2 regions of the Variovorax sp. HJSM1_2 genome follow, and region 1 is predicted to be linked to the other one. Evidence: predicted binding sites of a transcription regulator. Region 1 holds the regulator's gene; the other holds the start of a gene.
What was found. Region 1 encodes NrdR, which represses ribonucleotide reductase genes. Its sites were predicted from a motif close to CACNANATNTNGTG; they were not measured.
Positions count from the first base shown of each region.

Region 2: a site for NrdR is predicted at 6,074-6,087, ahead of ACFQ95_RS16065 (ribonucleoside-diphosphate reductase subunit alpha). Genes of this name have one in related genera too.

Region 1 covers NZ_JBMOXA010000002.1:18,982-28,491, reverse strand. Annotated here, with positions in the region: gene ACFQ95_RS02660 (DUF748 domain-containing protein) at 1-455, opposite strand, end outside; gene ACFQ95_RS02655 (lytic transglycosylase domain-containing protein) at 1,404-2,222, shown strand; ZMP/ZTP riboswitch at 2,347-2,516, shown strand; gene glyA (serine hydroxymethyltransferase) at 2,563-3,807, shown strand; gene nrdR (transcriptional regulator NrdR) at 3,847-4,290, shown strand; gene ACFQ95_RS02640 (GspH/FimT family pseudopilin) at 4,425-5,054, shown strand; gene pilV (type IV pilus modification protein PilV) at 5,063-5,713, shown strand; gene ACFQ95_RS02630 (PilW family protein) at 5,710-6,777, shown strand; gene ACFQ95_RS02625 (pilus assembly PilX family protein) at 6,786-7,496, shown strand; gene ACFQ95_RS02620 (hypothetical protein) at 7,832-8,056, opposite strand; gene ACFQ95_RS02615 (pilus assembly protein) at 8,118-9,510, shown strand, end outside.
Region 2 covers NZ_JBMOXA010000013.1:100,836-110,345, forward strand. Annotated here, with positions in the region: gene ACFQ95_RS16050 (carbohydrate kinase family protein) at 1-802, shown strand, start outside; gene ACFQ95_RS16055 (histone) at 905-1,510, opposite strand; gene ACFQ95_RS16060 (ribonucleotide-diphosphate reductase subunit beta) at 1,687-2,862, opposite strand; gene ACFQ95_RS16065 (ribonucleoside-diphosphate reductase subunit alpha) at 3,040-5,970, opposite strand; gene ampD (1,6-anhydro-N-acetylmuramyl-L-alanine amidase AmpD) at 6,350-6,940, opposite strand; gene ACFQ95_RS16075 (sigma-54-dependent transcriptional regulator) at 6,933-8,483, opposite strand; gene ACFQ95_RS16080 (sensor histidine kinase) at 8,494-9,510, opposite strand, start outside.

The DNA of each region.
Region 1 (9,510 bases):
TAGACCGCAAACTGCAGCGGTTTGCCAGAGGGTTTGTCGGACGGTGCCGTCAAGCGCGCCAGCACATCGTCAAAGTCATACCCGCCATCGGCAAGGCGCGTGACCCGAATTTTCGGCTCGTCCACCGCCACCGCGCGCACCACCGGCGCCAGGCGCACCAGTGATTGCAAGGATGCATCTATATAGAGGCGTTTGATTTCGACCTGGGGCGGCGCACCAGCGACGGCCCCCGCAATCGCAATGTCACCCAGGGCCAACTCCAGCGACCACGGCTTGAAGTCGACGCTGCCTATGCTCAGCGCGCGCCCGAGTTGCTCGCTGCCAATACGCTGCGCCTGGCTCTTCAGAATCGGTGGCACCGCCAGCCAACCCACCACCAGCAGCACGACGAAGGCCAATAAAGCCCATAAAAGGCGACGCAGCCACGGGCGGTTTTGAGCGTTTACGAGTTTCATAGAGTCGATTGTTTTTATGCTGTGGACAAGCATAAAGCACACGTCCGCAAGCCATGGCGTTTCGTTAGGAAATAGCCACTTTGGCGCGTCAAACAACGACCCGAAAATGTAAAAGCCCGGCCGGCTGGTGTAACACCTGCCGTCCGGGCTTGGCGACTGAACTAATGTCCGTGTCACCTGGGTTCGCAACAGGGAGAGTGATGTCCCTCGTTGCGGCGGAGGCAATAGATTGCCTCCATAGGAGACCGGGGCTGCTTCGCGTCATCGTCGCTGAGTGTCAGATGACAACTGGCTCCTACCGGTTGATGCCTGCTGCTGCAGACGTCTTCACTCTAATCAATACACCGGGTGAATTCAAATGTACTTTTCAATCGTTGCCAATGCCGTCATTGGCACGCTTGGATTGACAAGGCAGATGCATGGCTTCACCGCCGAATGATCGCAAATTTTTCGCCAAACAAACCATCCCAATGGATGGGGCAGGCACATGGACGCAGCGGCAAATGTACGTAAAGTTACATTTGCAATAAAAATATCTGTAGAAATATCCAGTAGTCCTCAGCCCCATACCGTTTGCTGCATTTTTGCTAGCGGCAACACGCACGTACACATGCGCATCCTGTGCACCATTTAAATCGGCAAGCCCATCGGGCTACACCAAAGAGCGTGTTTTTTCACGGAAAAAACACCTCTTAATTCTTTTTTAAACATAAAAATAATAATCCATATTCTTGACCGTGTATTTAAACACCCCATAGAATCCGCCCGTTCCTGGAAAGCCAGTGAAGATCGACGCCTCTGGCCAACCCCGGCCAATTCAAATCGCTGCCCAGAACGAAGGCACAGCACGATTTCTGAGGGCGCCCCAAACCAATCGGCGTGGCCAAGACGACCAGACTGAAGAATTCCGTCCCCGTCGTCATTCGCCCACGCGAGATGAGGAGTGTTATGACTGCATTGCAGAAGTTGAGCCAGGGAGTCCGGACCTTTGCGTCCGACATCCTCCAAGGCTTTTTTGAAATTACCCACAATGGATTCGCCCTACTCGGCTTGGTGGTGGCGTTTGCTGCCATCACCGTGACGGCGCGCCCTGATCTGCGTGAAGTTGGCGAAGCACAGCTGATGAGCTGGCTGCAAGAGCGTCGCATCGAAGTGATGGGCATGCAAGGCGTGCAAGTCGAAAACGATGCCGTCGACCGCGCCACGGCGTCGAATCCCAAGGACCTGCCCAAACAGCAGGCGGCTGTAGCCTACTGGCTCAGCAAAAAGTACCGCGTGGCCCCTGAGCCCGTGAGTGCCCTGGTGTCCGAAGCTTATGAAATCGGCCGCTCCGTGAAACTCGACCCGACCTTGATCCTGGCGGTGATGGCCATTGAATCGGGCTTTAACCCGTTCGCGCAGAGCCCCGTGGGTGCGCAAGGCCTGATGCAGGTCATGACCAAGGTGCACACCGACAAATACGAAAACTTCGGTGGCCAGTTTGCTGCCTTTGACCCCCTGACCAACCTGCGGGTAGGCGTCAAGGTGCTGCAGGAGTGCATTGCCCGCGCCGGCTCCGTCGAAGGCGGTCTTCGCTACTACGTGGGTGCAGCCAACCTGACGGACGACGGTGGTTATGCCAACAAGGTTTTGGCAGAACACCAACGCCTGCTGCAAGTCGTGGGTGGCCGCGCCACGCCGTTTGTGGTGCCACGTACCATACCGGTGATGACCCCGATCAAGCCGCAGGCTGAGGCCAGCGAAGAAAAGGTTGCCGGTCTGTACTGAACTGCAAGCTCTGCACTGGTTGTGCCCCGCTTGACCATGCCGCTCTTTGGAGCGGCATTTTCATTGCGCTCTCCCCCAGCGATCAACACTTGCTTTCCTCGGCTATACAGGCCTCGGCTACACTAGGGCGGTACGCAACTGGCGATAGGCATGGCGCTGCAAAGTGCCCATGTTGACGTGGACCACCGTAGCAGCTTCATTTTCACGCTGCTGTCTCCGGGCAACCACTGGGAAGCGTGCCACCAAGGCTTAGGCTTAGGCTTGGGTGTTCAGCCGTTCGCCTGGGCAGCACTTGTCTCGGACAAGTAATCACCCGTATGCAATTTCTGCAAGGACTGCCATGTACGACCGCAATATCCTGATCGAGCAAACCGATCCCGAAATCTTTCGCGCCATCCAGCAAGAGCATGCGCGCCAAGAACATCACATCGAACTGATCGCCAGCGAAAACTACGCCTCGCCCGCCGTCATGGCCGCGCAAGGCTCGCAACTCACCAATAAGTACGCCGAGGGCTACCCAGGCAAGCGTTATTACGGCGGCTGCGAGTACGTCGATGTGGCCGAACAACTGGCCATCGACCGCGTGAAGGTCATTTTTGGCGCTGACGCCGCCAACGTGCAGCCCCATTGCGGCGCGTCGGCCAACGAAGCTGTCTTTCTGGCCTTCCTGAAGCCAGGCGACACCATCATGGGCATGAGCCTGGCCGAAGGCGGTCACCTGACGCACGGCATGCCTTTGAACATGAGCGGCAAGTGGTTCAACGTCGTGTCCTACGGCCTCAACGCCAAGGAAGAGATCGACTACGACGCCATGGAAGCCAAGGCACGCGAACACAAGCCGAAGTTGATCGTGGCCGGTGCCAGCGCCTACTCTCTGGGCATTGACTTCGAACGTTTTGCCAAGGTCGCCAAAGAAATCGGCGCCATCTTCATGGTCGACATGGCCCACTACGCCGGCCTGATCGCCGCTGGCCTCTACCCCAACCCGGTGCCATACGCTGACGTGGTCACCTCCACCACCCACAAGAGCCTGCGCGGCCCACGTGGCGGCATCATCTTGATGAAGTCGCAACACGAAAAAGCCATCAACAGCGCCATTTTCCCCGGCCTGCAAGGCGGCCCACTGATGCACGTCATCGCCGCCAAGGCCGTGGCCTTCAAGGAAGCGCTGCAGCCTGAGTTCAAGCTGTACCAGCAGCAAGTGCTGAAGAACGCCCAGATCATCGCCGACACGCTGACCCAGCGTGGCCTGCGCATCGTGAGCGGCCGCACCGAAAGCCACGTCATGCTGGTCGACCTGCGCGCAAAGGGCATCACCGGCAAGGAAGCCGAAGCCGTGCTGGGCCAAGCCCATATGACGATCAACAAGAACGCCATCCCGAACGACCCGGAAAAACCAATGGTCACCAGCGGCGTGCGCGTGGGCACCCCAGCCATGACCACCCGTGGCTTCAAGGACGAAGAAGCGCGTTTGACGGCCAACCTGATCGCCGACGTGCTGGACAACCCACGCGACGAAGCCAACATCGCCGCCGTGCGTGCCAAGGTCAACGCCTTGACCGCCCGCTTCCCGGTCTACCGCTGATTTGCGCGTCGCACTCTTGACCCGCCGAGCCCAGAAGCCATGAAGTGCCCCTTCTGTGGCCACGCAGAGACGCAGGTTGTCGAAACCCGGGAGTCCGAAGACGGCGACCTGATTCGACGCCGGCGCCGCTGCGGCTCGTGTGAGCAGCGTTTCACCACCTACGAGCGCGCAGAAGTGGCCATGCCCAGCGTGGTCAAGAAAAACGGCAGCCGCATGGACTTTGACGCCAGCAAGCTCCAGGCGTCCATGCGGCTGGCCTTGCGCAAGCGCCCGGTCGCTGTTGAGCAGGTGGATGCAGCCCTGGAACGCATCGAGCGCAAGCTGCTGGTCAGCGGTGCCAAGGAAATCACCACCGCCAAACTGGGTGAGTTGGTGATGCGCGAGCTGAAAAAACTCGACAAAGTGGCCTACGTGCGTTTTGCGTCGGTTTACCGCAGTTTTGAAGACGTGGATGAATTCAGCCGGTTGATTCAGGATATCTAGCCGGCAAAGGTTTGCATCAGAGCACCGCAGGCCAACCCCGGTAGAGGATGCCGTCGCCGCCGCGACTGGCCAAGCGGTCTTCCCAACCAGATCAGCGGCCACAGTTTGCTGCTGCGCAAATGCAGAATAAGGGCATGATTCGCCCCACCACGCCTGCCAGCCGGCTTTGCCGCAACCGACATTCCGGCTTTACCTTGCTGGAAGTATTGGTCACGGTTGCCATCGCCGGCATTCTGGCTGCGCTGGCGGCGCCTTCATTGCGCGATTTTGTGGCGCGCAACAAGATGTCTTCCATTGGAAATGAGTTCACCGGCAGCGTGTTGCGTGCTCGTAATGAAGCGGTCAGCAGGAACACCTGCGTCACCATGTGCTTAAGCACCACAGTCAACGATACTGGTACCGGCAGCAGCGGCCCTCGATGCGCAACGACCGGCCAAGACTGGCAGGTGGGGTGGATCGCTTTCCTAAACCCATCTTGTTCAAGTGCTAGCAACAATCCTGATGCGGATAAGCCGGAAAACTTACTGTTTGTTCGCCAGCCCGTGGCCGGTGAGTACTACTTGAATGCCCTATCGAACACCCGCAAGATCCAGTTCAACAACCGAGGGTTGAACGGTTTGGGAAGTGCCGAGGAGTTCGACCTTGTTTATCAATCGGTTAACCATCCCTGGACACAAAAGTACGGTTTCAATATTTGCCTCAACAAAATGGGGCGAACTCGAACCATATCCGACGCGTCCACTTGCGGCAGCGACTCGAATTGAAAGTCACCATGCGAAAAGCCCCCGCACGAAAACTTGCCCGAGGTTTCACCTTGATCGAGATTCTGGTCGCTATCGTCGTATTGTCGATCGGCCTGCTTGGGATCGCCGGCCTGCAATTAGCGACCACCAAGTACAAGATCAACTCTTGGTCCCGCTCCTCAAACGCCTCGCTGTTCGCCGATTTTTCGGACCGTGTTCGCATGAATCCCAGCCAAGCTGGTCGCAACTACATCACGGGCGCAGACAGCACCTCAGCCTACATCCTCAACAGCGATTGGGCCACCCAACAGGCCGCGACCGATGCTTCACTGACCATCACCCCGAACTGCGAAACCGACTCGTCCGTCACCAGTTGCACACCGCAGCAGCGTGCAGCCTATGACATGGGGGCCTGGCGCCTACGCGTGCGTAATGCACTGCCGCAAGGTGCGGCCCTGGTAGAAGGCAATCGCAGCGATGGCATCACCGTCACATTGATGTGGTTTGACAAAGAAAACACCGATTCTCAACGCCGCATCAATGATGGCACCGCAGTCAATCTGGTCGCGGTTACTACATGCACGAGTCAGCAAACCGGCCTAGCTAGGCAAACCTGCTGCCCCGCCACCGCGTCTGCTCCGGCAGGTGTGCGCTGCGCCCGCTTCTCCTTCGTACCATGAAGCACATGCGCCCCAACCGTGTACATCAGCGTGGCGTCACGATGGTGGAGTTATTGGTCACCATGGTGATCACCCTCTTTTTGGTCACGGCCGCAGCTTACGTTTACCTGGGCACTCGAGATACTCAACGTGCGGTGGAACGAAACAGTGCCAACCAGGAAACCGGGGTGTATGCGCTCGAATTCCTGGGACGAGATATTGCGAATGCTGGCTTTTACCCCACCGTAGCTCCCCCTATTTCGGCAAACTTTCCCAAAATGCGGCGCATTGATGGATATCCACCGGGTCAAGGCATTCCTGTTAGAAACACAGATTGGATTTCCCCCAGCAGCGGAGACAACGCCTATATCACCGGCATTTTTGGTTGCGATGGCGCCAAATTCAATGTCGCGACGGGTACCTGTGGCACCACCTCTTCCACAGCACCCGACTCTCTTGTGATTAACTACTTCTCGAGTGACACCATGGACAGCGCCGTGGTGGGCACGCGGCGAGACTGCAACGGAGCAGATGCCGGCAATGACGCCAGCAATGCCATTCGCAAACTCAACGATGGAACACCTGCCACCGCCGTCAATGCCAATCTTCCGCCACAACTTCCGCTATTCGTGTCAAACCGATATGCAATCGACTCCACCTCCGCCGAGGTTGAAGGGCAAGATGTCCAGACCAAGAGTCTTCAGTGTTCAGGAAATGGCAACACGAATGGCTACCAACCCCTGTTGCTAGGTGTTGAGGACATGCAATTGACTTATGGGATCTACAACAGCGCACTCACTCGAGCCCCCGACCGTTTCTACACCGCTACAGAGATCCAGAGCCTGCAAGCGCTCAACGTCAACGGAATCTCAATTAGCCCGTGGGGCAGAGTTGTCGCAGTACGTGTTTGTCTGATGACCAAAAGTGTCGGCGCGGCTCCGAAGATTGCAGATAAAAGCTCTGCTTTGCGCAAATACATCGACTGCAAAGACCAGGAACAAACGCAAAGCGCAAACGACACATCTTTACGCAAACGATTCGTACAGGTCTTTGCGGTGCAGAACAACATCAACCAATCCTATTAGGGCTCACCATGCCCCAAAGCATCCAGCTCCGCCGTCCCGTTGCTGTGTCATCTGATCAGCAGAAGGGAGTGGCGCTCATCGTCGTTCTATTGTTTTTACTGGCCATCACGGGACTGACCATCTGGGCAGCACGCCAATCCATGTTTGGCGAAGGCATAGCGCGGAATCAACTTGACCAAGAAGTTGCATATCAAGCCGCCGAATCTGCGCTACGGGACGCCGAACGCGACCTCATGCAGATCACCCCCAGCATATTGACCGGGGCCTCTTGCACCCGCAACCGCTCGCGCCCGCCAATCGTTTCGGACTTCACCGAGAACTGCCCGCTCGGCTTGTGCAGGAGAGAGGACGGCACTTACGCCATATCGAACTGGAGTACCGCTGTAGAGGGCTCCTCCACCGCATCTGAACCCTGGTGGCCGGTCAGCAAGGGCGGAGCATGGAACAACAGTTTTGACAACAAACCGAATCGTACTGGCAGCGCCATTGATACCGGGCATTGCAGTTTCAATGGTGCCATTCCTCTGGGTACGTTCACCGGGGTAGCCGCCATACCAGGCGTAGCGCAACAGCCCGAATACATCATTGAACATTTTGTCCGCGCCAGCAACGTCACCTACCAACCCACTGCGGTATATCGCGTGACCGCACGCGGATTTGGTTACTCCATGCGCACCCAGGTCGTCCTTCAGACCTTCTTCGCTCCGCTTCAGGAGTAAACCGTTGACGGGCCTGCATTGCCTCTAAGGATCTACCCCATGAAAACCTTTACGACACCATTCAAGCATCTTTGGGTGTTCAGCGTAGCCCTTTTATCCTTACAGCACCTACAGGCGACCCCCGTCGATGTTTCAACACCCAAACAGGCGGTACCACCCAACATTGTGACCACTTCGAATCGGCCCATGATGATGTTGGCGGCCACCAAGGATCACTCACTGTTTGGCCCCATCTATACGGACTTTGAAGACCTTGATGGGGATGGCGTCATCGACACCACCTTCAAGCCGTCATTCAAATACTACGGGTACTTCGACCCCACGAAGTGCTATGCCTACAGCACGAGCGATGCACGATTCAATCCTGCCGTCAACGCAAACAGCCGAACTGTAACAACAACCAGCGTCACCACAACCACGTCCAGCGGAACCAGCACGTCCACAACGGTCACGACTTCCACCACCGAAGGGAGCACCGGAACAGTCAGCACGACAACCGCCCCCAGTAGCTCAAGCACATCCAGCACTGGAACCGCCGGGACCACCACCACGTCGTCCACGGTTTACTCTTGCCCAAGCTCGCAATCGTACTGGAGCGGAAACTTCCTCAACTGGTCATCCATGACGCGCTTGGACGTTGTGCGGAAGATGCTGTATGGCGGTAAACGCCGTACTGACACGACAACTAGCGGCACGGGAACCACCGTACTTGAGCGTGCACAGCTCACATTCGACGCACACGCGTTCGTCAAGTTTTATCGCGGTACGGACATCCGGGACTACACCCCCTTCAGTACCACCGACCTGATCAAGACCACGGGAGCCAACGCCGGGGTTTATGCAGGCTTGAGTATTTGCAACCTGGGATCGGAGGACAGCTATACATCAAGCTCCAACGCGCCCATCATGCGCATGGTCAAGGGAAATGTCAGGTTCTGGTCTACGGTTGAAGTCCGTCTGTGCCAATGGCGCGAGGATTACGGCCTCGGTACCTTTGGCCCGAAGCTCGCGCGCTACTATCAAGACGCCAACAAGGGGGGCGGAAGCATCGCGCATGAAATCACTATTCCGAGCCGTACCACCGACGGGGCCACCTATGGGGGCATCGGGCCTGAACTCACCGTCAGAGTCAAGGTTTGCGACCCATCTTTGCTAGGCGAAGAGCGCTGCCAGGCCTTCCCCAGCAACTCCGTCACCAACTACAAGCCGTATGGCTTGTTCCAGGAATTTGGTTACTCCACCACGGGTGGAGCTGCCCGCGCCGAATTCGCCGTGATTACCGGCAGTTATGACCTGAACTACACCGCCGGCGCACTTCGCAAAAATATGGGCGACTTCGCCGATGAAATCAATCCGAGCACGGGTGTTTTTTGTCATAGTGCCAGCTCCGGCTGTTCCAGCGCCTTGGCATCACCGGACGGACGCAGTACGGGTGTGGGTGCCATCAAAGCTTTCGACGCCATCGTTCTTTATGGCCGCTCAAATGGCGGCTACGGTAGCTCTGGCACCCCGAGCGGTGTTGCAGAGGGCAGTTTGCCCGCGTGGGGCAATCCGATCGGTGAAATGCTGGTGCAAGCCCTGCAGTATTACGCTTACAACGGCACGACTCCAACCCCAACCAATCCCAGCAGCACCAGTAGGGATGGCAACGTAGGTGCACCCGTTACCGCATGGCGTGACCCGCTGTCCAACAGCAACACGACCCGAAACTCCCTTTACGGAAATTCCGTATGCCGCCCTTTGAACGTCTTGCTGATGTCCAACAGCGCGCTCAGTTTCGATGGCCAAGCCGCCACCCCTTTTGGTACATTGCCGACCGGGCCCAGCATCACGACATATACCAATCGAGTCGGCACGGCAGAGAACTTTGACAACACCCTACGCTCAGTCGGCTCGGTTACCGGCGGTTATGGGACCTCATGTTCGGCTAAAACCATCAGTACCCTGGATCAGGTCTCGGGCATCTGCCCTGAAGCGCCAGCCATGGGGGGAACCTACCAGGTCGCAGGTGCGG
Region 2 (9,510 bases), on a different contig from region 1:
CGTCTCCTTTCTGGTGCCCACGCTGCGCCGTGACTACGGTGGCTGTGCCGGCAACATCGCCTACAGCCTGCTGCAACTCGGTGGCACGGCGCTGCCCATGGCGGCGTTGGGTCAAGACGGCGGCGACTACCTGCAGCGCCTGAAGACCTTGGGCATCAGCACCGAATACGTGCGTGAGATTGGCGACACCTACACCGCGCAGGCCATGATCATGACCGATATGTCGAACAACCAGATCACGGCCTTCCATCCGGGAGCCATGTCTGAAGCGCACCAGACCAAGATCACCGCGCGCGCCGATGTGAAGATTGGCATCATCGCGCCCGACGGCCGGGACGCGATGCTGCAGCACGCGGAGCAATTCAAGGACGCCGCGATTCCGTTCATCTTCGATCCGGGTCAAGGCCTGCCGATGTTCAATGGCACCGAGCTGCTGCGTTTTGTGGAACTGGCTTCGTGGATCACGGTGAATGACTACGAAGGCAAGATGTTGTGCGAACGTACGGGCTTGAGCGAAGCCGAGCTGTCCAAGCGCGTTGAAGGCCTGGTCATCACCTTGGGTGGCGAAGGCTCCGAGGTGTGGGTGGGCGGTGAGAAGACCCTGGTACCGCCCGTGAAGGCGGCTGAAGTGGTGGATCCGACGGGTTGTGGTGACGCATACCGTGGCGCGTTGCTGTTCGGCCTGGAACAAGGCTGGTCACTGGCGCGTTGTGCGGCTTTGGGCAACCAACTGGGGTCCTTGAAGATCGCTCAACGTGGCCCGCAAAACTACACCGTGGACCGCGCGGCGCTGGGCCTGTAAGGTAACAGACGCCTCTTCAACGGAAACACCGGTGCAAAGCCGGTGCCCAAAAATGAAAAACCCGGCGCAAGGCCGGGTTTGAAAACAAGCGTAAGCCCTGTATTAAGGCTTGCTTGCGGTAGGGAAAGGCCAGGCTGCCTGTGGGTTCAGCGTGGTCTGTGCGGCCGAGGTCGCAGGGGCTGGTTTGGCTGCTTTCTTGGCAGGCGCTGCCTTCTTGGCGGCAGGAGCTGCCTTTTTCGCAGCAGGAGCCTTCTTCACTGCAGCGGCCTTCTTCGCAGGGGCGGCCTTTTTGGCGACAACAGCTTTCTTCGCTGGAGCGGCTTTCTTGGCAGGAGCGGCGGCCTTCTTCGCAGGAGCGGCCTTCTTGGCTACAACGGCTTTCTTCGCTGGTGCTGCCTTCTTGGCGGGAGCGGCCTTCTTGGCTACAACGGCCTTCTTGGCAGGCGCAGCCTTCTTGGCTACAACAGCTTTCTTTGCTGGTGCTGCCTTCTTGGCGGGAGCAGCCTTCTTGGCTACAACGGCCTTCTTCGCTGGTGCGGCCTTCTTGGCAGGTGCAGCCTTCTTGGCTACAACAGCTTTCTTCGCTGGTGCTGCCTTCTTGGCGGGAGCAGCCTTCTTGGCTACAACAGCCTTCTTCGCTGGTGCTGCTTTCTTAGCAGCGGTCTTTGGTGCGGCTTTCTTTGCGGCCGGTTTTTTTGCAGTTGCCATTTTTCTCTCCTTGATCGATTTACAAAGAGCACTTCGCGCCAGTTGGTCGGCGCCAAGCGATGCATGGCGTTGGGCCAATGCCCAGCGCCATGAACTCGGTTAAACCTTCAATGCCACGTTCTACGCCGTGTGCGGCTGAAGGTTGATTATGAAAATCCATCAGATGTAGCGGGGACTTAATCCCACGAGAGCGCGCCGCCCGATTGGTACTCAATGACGCGGGTTTCGAAAAAGTTGCGCTCTTTCTTCAGGTCGATCATCTCGCTCATCCAAGGGAACGGATTCTCTTCATTCGGGAACAGGGTTTCCAGGCCGATCTGCGTGGCGCGACGGTTCGCGATGTAGCGCAAGTAGCCCTTGAACATGGACGCGTTCATGCCCAGCACGCCACGTGGCATGGTGTCTTCGGCGTACTGGTATTCCAGTTCCACCGCGTGCAGGAACAGGCCCTTGATCTCTTCCTTGAACTCTGCGGTCCACAGGTGTGGGTTTTCGAGCTTCAACTGGTTGATCAGGTCGATGCCGAAATTGCAGTGCATCGATTCGTCGCGCAGGATGTATTGGTATTGCTCGGCGGCGCCGGTCATCTTGTTCTGGCGGCCCAGCGCCAGAATTTGCGTGAAGCCGACGTAGAAGAACAGGCCTTCCATCAGGCAGGCGAAGACGATCAGCGACTTCAACAGCGTCTGGTCGGTTTCGTGTGTGCCGGTGTGGAAGTTCGGATCGCTGATGGCGTCGATGAACGGGATCAGGAACTGGTCTTTGTTGCGGATAGACGGGACTTCGTTGTACGCGTTGAAGATCTCGCTTTCGTCCAGGCCCAAAGACTCCACGATGTATTGGTAGGCGTGGGTGTGGATGGCTTCTTCAAACGCTTGGCGCAGCAGGAACTGGCGGCACTCGGGCGCCGTGATGTGGCGGTAGGTGCCGAGCACGATGTTGTTCGCGGCCAGCGAGTCGGCGGTCACAAAGAAGCCGAGGTTGCGCTTGACGATGCGACGCTCGTCTTCGGTCAAACCATTCGGGTCTTTCCACAGCGCGATGTCGCGGGTCATGTTGACCTCTTGCGGCATCCAGTGGTTGGCACACGTGGCCAAGTATTTTTCCCAAGCCCACTTGTACTTGAACGGCACCAGTTGGTTGACGTCGGTCTGGCCATTGATGATGCGTTTGTCGGCTGCGTTCACGCGACGTGCAGGTGTGGCGCCGGCGGTTTGCGCCAAGGTCTTGGCGTGCTGCAAAGAGACCGATGCGGCAGTTGTCGGCGAGGCTTGATCCCGGCGGTCGGTGGTTAAACCGCCAGAGGCTACCGGCTGCAGTGAGGGCTTGACTTCTTCGTCCCAGGTCAACATAAATTTTCCAATGTGCGGATTATGAAAGCGGACAGGCGAAATGGAAAGCTTCCAATTTTTTCGCCGCCGATTTAATAGGTGAATGAGGTCCGACTGTTGCTCATTAGCATCGCGCGAGCGGCATCATGTGCTGCGTGACGGCATGCGACATGTTGTGTCGCGCGATGCTGAGAGAACTTACTGGCAGGCTTCGCAGCCTGGGTCGTCAATCGCGCAGAAGCGAATGTCGGTGGCGGGTGCATCAACGGATGCTTCTTGTGCCATTTGCTGACGTGCGGCGGCTGCGGCCACATCGACTGCGTTCATCTTGCTGGTGTTGGTCTCGTTGCCCGAAGACACCGAGTTCATACGGCCAGCGGTCACCGTGGATTTTTCTGCGTGGGTGGCACCACGGGTACGCAGGTAGTACGTGGTTTTGAGGCCGCGCGTCCATGCGAGTTTGTAGGTGTCGTCGAGCTTCTTGCCAGAGGCGCCAGCCATGTAGATGTTCAGCGATTGCGCTTGGTCGATCCACTTCTGGCGACGGGCTGCGGCTTCCACCAACCAGGTGGTTTCGACTTCAAAAGCCGTGGCGTACAGCGCCTTGATTTCTTCTGGCACGCGGTCTATGGGTTGCAGCGAACCGTCGAAGTGCTTCAGGTCCATGACCATCACGTCGTCCCACAGGTCCAGGCGCTTCAGGTCACGCACCAGGTAGCTGTTGATGACGGTGAATTCGCCCGACAGGTTCGACTTCACCGACAGGTTGCCGAAGCTTGGTTCGATAGACGCGTCCACACCAATGATGTTGGAGATGGTGGCGGTCGGCGCGATGGCCACGCAGTTGGAGTTGCGCATGCCGTCGGCCGCGATCTTGCGGCGCAGGGCATCCCAGTCGAGCGTCGACGAACGGTCCACTTCCACATAGCCGCCGCGGGCTTCGGCCAGCATGTTGAGGGTGTCCAGCGGCAGCACGCCCTTGTCCCACAGCGAGCCCTTGTAACTGGAGTACTTGCCGCGTTCCTTGGCCAGTTCGCTAGACGCCCAGTAGGCGTAGTAGCAGATGGCTTCCATAGACTCGTCGGCGAACTGCACGGCGGCTTCGCTGGCGTAGGGAATGCGCAGTTCGTACAGGCTGTCCTGGAAGGCCATCAGGCCCATGCCCACGGGGCGGTGACGCAGGTTGGAGTCACGCGCTTTCTTCACGGCGTAGTAGTTGATGTCGATCACGTTGTCCAACATGCGCATGGCGGTGGAAACGGTCTTCTTCAGCTTGTCGTGGTCGACGTGGCCGTCCTTCAGGTGGCGCAGCAGGTTGATCGAGCCCAGGTTGCACACCGCGGTTTCGGTGTCGCTGGTGTTGAGCGTGATCTCGGTGCAGAGGTTGGACGAGTGCACCACACCAGCGTGTTGCTGGGGCGAGCGCACGTTGCAGGCGTCCTTGAACGTGATCCAGGGGTGGCCGGTTTCGAACAGCATCGTCAGCATCTTGCGCCACAGGTCGGTGGCCTGCACGGTCTTGGCGGGCTTGATCTCGCCGCGTGCGGCTTTTTCTTCGTAGGCCACGTAGGCCTTCTCGAATGCCGCGCCAAACAGGTCGTGCAGGTCAGGCGTGTTGCTGGGCGAGAACAGGGTCCACTGGCCCTTTTCCATCACGCGGCGCATGAACAGGTCGGGAATCCAGTTGGCGGTGTTCATGTCGTGCGTACGGCGGCGGTCGTCGCCGGTGTTCTTGCGCAGCTCCAGGAACTCCTCGATGTCCAAGTGCCAGGTTTCCAGGTAGGTGCAGACCGCGCCCTTGCGCTTGCCGCCTTGGTTCACGGCCACAGCCGTGTCGTTCACCACCTTCAGGAACGGCACCACACCTTGGGATTCGCCGTTGGTGCCCTTGATGTGCGAGCCCAGGGCGCGCACACGGCTCCAGTCGTTGCCCAGGCCGCCGGCAAACTTCGACAGCAAGGCGTTTTCCTTGATCGACTCGTAGATGCCGTCCAGATCGTCGGGCACGGTGGTCAGGTAGCACGACGACAACTGCGGGCGCAGCGTACCGGCGTTGAACAGCGTGGGTGTGCTCGACATGAAGTCGAACGACGACAGCACTTCGTAGAACTCGATGGCGCGGCTTTCGCGGTCGATTTCGTTGATGGCCAGGCCCATGGCCACACGCATGAAGAAAGCCTGTGGCAGCTCGATGCGCGTCTTGCGCACGTGCAGGAAGTAGCGGTCATAAAGGGTTTGCAGGCCCAGGTAGTCGAACTGCAGGTCGCGCTCGGCTTTCAGGGCGGCGCCCAGCTTCTTCAGGTCGTACTGCAGCAGCTTTTCGTCAAGCAGCTCGTTTTCCACGCCCTTCTTCACATATTGCGGGAAGTAGTCGGCGTAACGCTCGCCCATTTCGGGTTGAGTGACCTCTTCGCCCAGCACTTCCTTGATGATGGTGTGCAGCAGCAGGCGCGCGGTGGCGTAGGTGTAGTCGGGGTCTTTTTCGATCAGCGTACGGGCGGCCAGGATAGAGGCCTTGTAAACCTCTTCGATCGGCACACCGTCGTACAGGTTGCGCATGGTTTCCGACACGATGGGGGCCGGTGTCACGCTGGCGCTCAGGCCGGCGCAGGCTTGCTGGATCAGCAACTGTAGGCGGCCCAGGTCCAAGGCCACGCGCTCACCGCCGTCGATCACGTGCAGTGCCGGCACGGGAGCGGCGGCAACTTCGGTTTGTTTGGTGCGCTCTTGGCTGCGGCGTTCGCGGTACAGCACATAAGCGCGCGCGATTTCGTGGTGGCCACCACGCATCAGGCCGAGTTCGACCTGGTCTTGCACGTCTTCGATATGGAACGTGCCGCCACCTGGGCGCGAACGAACCATGGCACGAATCACACCCTGCGTGAGGTTGTCCACCACTTCGCGCACGCTGGCCGAGGCTGCACCTTGCGTGCCGTGCACGGCCAGGAAAGCCTTCATCATGGCGACAGCGATTTTGTTCGGCTCGAAGGCCACCACGGCACCGTTGCGGCGAATGATCTGGTAGTGCGCCAACGCGTCAAGCGCCAAGCCTTTTGCGGCTGGGGTGGCGCTGGCCGAGGCCACATGGCTCTGGGGAACGGCAGCGGGTGAATTCAATGCAGTTTGCATGGTTTCCTTTTCGTTGGTTTTCTAGGTGTAAATCAGGCCATCCGTTGGCGGTGCGCGACTGTCGGATGGGGGCTTATTTAGTGTGGTTTCGCTGTGCAGGAAACACTATATATGGTGTGTTGATTCAATTCAATCCACTACCCGTAGTGTACCTTGGGCGGTGGGGGTGGACTCGGTGGTGCGGCCGGTGCCGCACTGCGGCAAAGGGCTTATGCGATGGCCCGGCAATACCGATCAATGCAATGTTTTTCTGAGCAAAACAAGCCTGCATGCTGGTTGCAGGCCGTTATGCCTTCGCAGGCCGCGCCAATTGGGCGCAAGCCATGCACGCAACCGATCGCCGGTGCGATCTAACGCAGGGCGCGCACAGCAAAAAAAATTATTTTTTTGCCTGGTCTTCGCTGCAAATTGGAAACACCTCGGCAGACCAGCCAGTGGCTTTGCGCAGCGCAGGCCAGTCAAAACCAGGGCCTGGGTCCAACTTGCGGCCGGGCGCGATGTGCTCGTGTCCCGCGACGTGGCGAATCGGGTAGGCCAAGCCCAGGGCCGTCACCAGGCTGACCAGGGTTTCGTACTGGGCGGCTTCGAAGGTGTCGCCTTCCAGGCCTTCGAGCTCTATGCCAATCGAGTCATCGTTGCAATTGTCGCGACCCCGGTAGTGGGAGGCGCCGGCATGCCAGGCGCGGGCGTCACAGCTGACAAACTGCCACAGGGCGCCGTCGCGCCGAATAAAGAAATGCGCCGAGACCTGCAAGCCACGAATGCCCTGGAAATAGGGGTGTGCGTCCCAGTCGAGTGTGTTGCAGAAGAGTGCACACACTTCATCACCACCGTATTGGCCCGGCGGCAGGCTGATGGAATGCAGGACCAGCAGGTCGATCTGCGCGCCTGCGGGGCGCGGCCCGAAGTTGGGCGAGGCCTGCGCGTGGGCGTAGCGGTACCAACCGTTGTGCCACAGCGGCTCATTCATCCTGCGGCTCCTGCTCGGAGGGGGCGGAAATATTCAGGCGTTCGATACGGTAGCGAATCTGCCGCAAGCTCAAACCCAGCCGGGCCGCCGTGGCGGTGCGGTTGAAACCGGTGGCGCGTAGCGCTTGCACCAGGATGTCGCGTTCCTGTTGGTCCAGATAGGCTTGCAGATCAGATGGCAAGCCGGCAGAAAGTGGGGCCGGGCCCGAGGGTGGCCATTCCGGCGCCGCTGGCGGGGCTTCGTCTTCTGGAAACAGCGAGCCATCGCTGCGGGTGAGCGGGCTCAGGTTTTCCGTGGGTTCAAAGTCCACATGCAGGCCGTCGTTCTCGCTCATGGCGATGGCGCGGTGCAGCAGGTTCTCCAGTTCGCGCACGTTGCCGACCAGCGGATGGCGTGCCAATTGCTGCAGCAATTCGTCGGACACTGTGGGCGGCGGCAGACCTGATTCACTGGCAATGCGGTACAACAAGGCATCACACAGGGCGGGCAGGTCTTCGCGGCGATCGCGCAGTGGCGGGATGACGATTTCGATCACGTTCAGCCGGTAATACAAGTCCTGCCTAAAGCGGCCGGCCTTCACCTCCTGTGCCAGGTCCTTGTGGGTGGCGCTGACGATGCGCACATCCACGGCAATTTCATGTGTGCCGCCGAGTGGCCGCACACGCCGCTCTTGAATGGCGCGCAGCAGCTTGGACTGCATGGCCAGCGGCAAGTCGCCAATCTCGTCGAGAAACAGCGTGCCATCCTGGGCAGCGGCGAAATAGCCCTCGCGGTCTTGCAGGGCGCCGGTGTAGGCACCTTTTTTCGCCCCAAAGAATTCGGCTTCGAGCAGGTTTTCGGGGATGGCGCCGCAGTTCACGGCGATCAATGGGCCGCCCGCGCGGTGGCTGTTGGCGTGCAGGGCCTGGGCCACCAGTTCCTTGCCGGTACCCGATTCACCGCGCACCAACACCGGTGCCATGCTGCGCGCGACTTTGATGATGCGCCGCTTGACGCCTTGCATGGGTTCCGAATGGCCCACCAGCCGCTGCAATGCGTGCACCGCAGCCGGCGACAGCGCCGGCTGGCCAGGAGCGGCGGCCGTTGGCACGGCAGACGTGGTGCTGGCGGCCACCGTGCCGAGTGCCGCAGGCGCGCTGCTCTGGGTCGGCTTGGCGGGCACGTCGCGCAGGGCCGACGCCACTACCGCACGAAATTGCTTGAGGTCTACGGGCTTGGTCAGGTAGTCAAAGGCGCCGGACTTCAGCGCTTCGACGGCGTTTTCGGCCGAGCCGTAAGCGGTCATGACGATGCAGCGTTCGGGCCGCTGTGCTGCACGCAGCTGCTGCAGGACTTGCAGCCCGGTGCCGTCGGGCAGGCGCATGTCGGTGATCACCACATCAAACTGTTTGGCCTGCAACTGCTGCATGGCTTCGGCCACATCCGCGGCGGTGTCGATGCGGTAGCCTTCGCGCAGCAAGGTCAGTTCGTACAGTGTGCGCAGATCGGGCTCGTCGTCGACGACCAGAATAGTGGCGCTGGCGGACTGAGGGGACATGGGCATGTTCAGGGCGTCAAGGCAATAGGGGTTCGAACAGATCACCCGTCACGGCCGACGGTTTGGGTGGTCGAAAGTTCACATAAAACTCGTTGCCAGTCACTTCACGGTTGGCCAGGTTGCGTGTGGCGCGCTGGTAACCAATCACGGCGCGGTGGCGTTCACACAGCTCCCGGCAAATATACAGGCCCAGGCCGCTGGAACGGCTCTCTGAAGTGAAAAAGGGTTCGAACAAATGCTGCTCCACCGCTTGCTCCATGGGCGCGCCATCGCTCCATACACGCAGAATTGATTGCCGGTAGTTGGAGAGCTGTGTCTGGACCTGGATGGAACCCTCTTGGTGGCTTACATAACGCTGCGCGTTGTCCAGCAGGTTCACCAGCACGCGCTGCAGGTGGTCGGGGTCGAAATCTACCGGCAGGCCCAGTGTACCCATGGTCCACTGCAGCTTGCGTTGCGCCGGGTCCTGCTGCACCCAGTCGCGGCAGATGGTCACCACCGCTTCGTCCAGCCTCACCTGAATGGGAGAGGTGCGCTGTACCCCGGCGTGCTGCACGCGGGCGATGCCCAGCACCTCGTCGACAATCTTCGCCAGGCGTTGTGCGTTGTGGCGCACCATCTCGGTCAGCTGCTTGTGGTGCGGGTCACTGAGGTCTTCATCAAGCAGGGCATTGGCTTGGCTGATGGCGGCCAGCGGGTTGCGGATTTCGTGCGCCACGGCGGCCGACATACGCCCCATGGCCGCCATTTTTTCCGTGCGCAGCCGGGCTTCGATTTCCCGCAGGTCATGCATGAACATCACACACAAGCTTTCGGCGCGCACCTCGTGCGACAAGGTGAGCCGGGTGCGCACACGTATGCGGCGCGGGCTTTTGCCGGGGTAGACGATGCTCACATCGGCCGCCTGCGCGGTTTCGTCAGCAAAGGTCTGCCGCGCCAATGCCTGCAGAGGCTGCCAGGCCGTGCGTTGGCCCAGGTATTCGCTCTGGCGTGGGCCGGGTTTGTCGGCCCCCAGCATTTGGCGCGCGGCCGG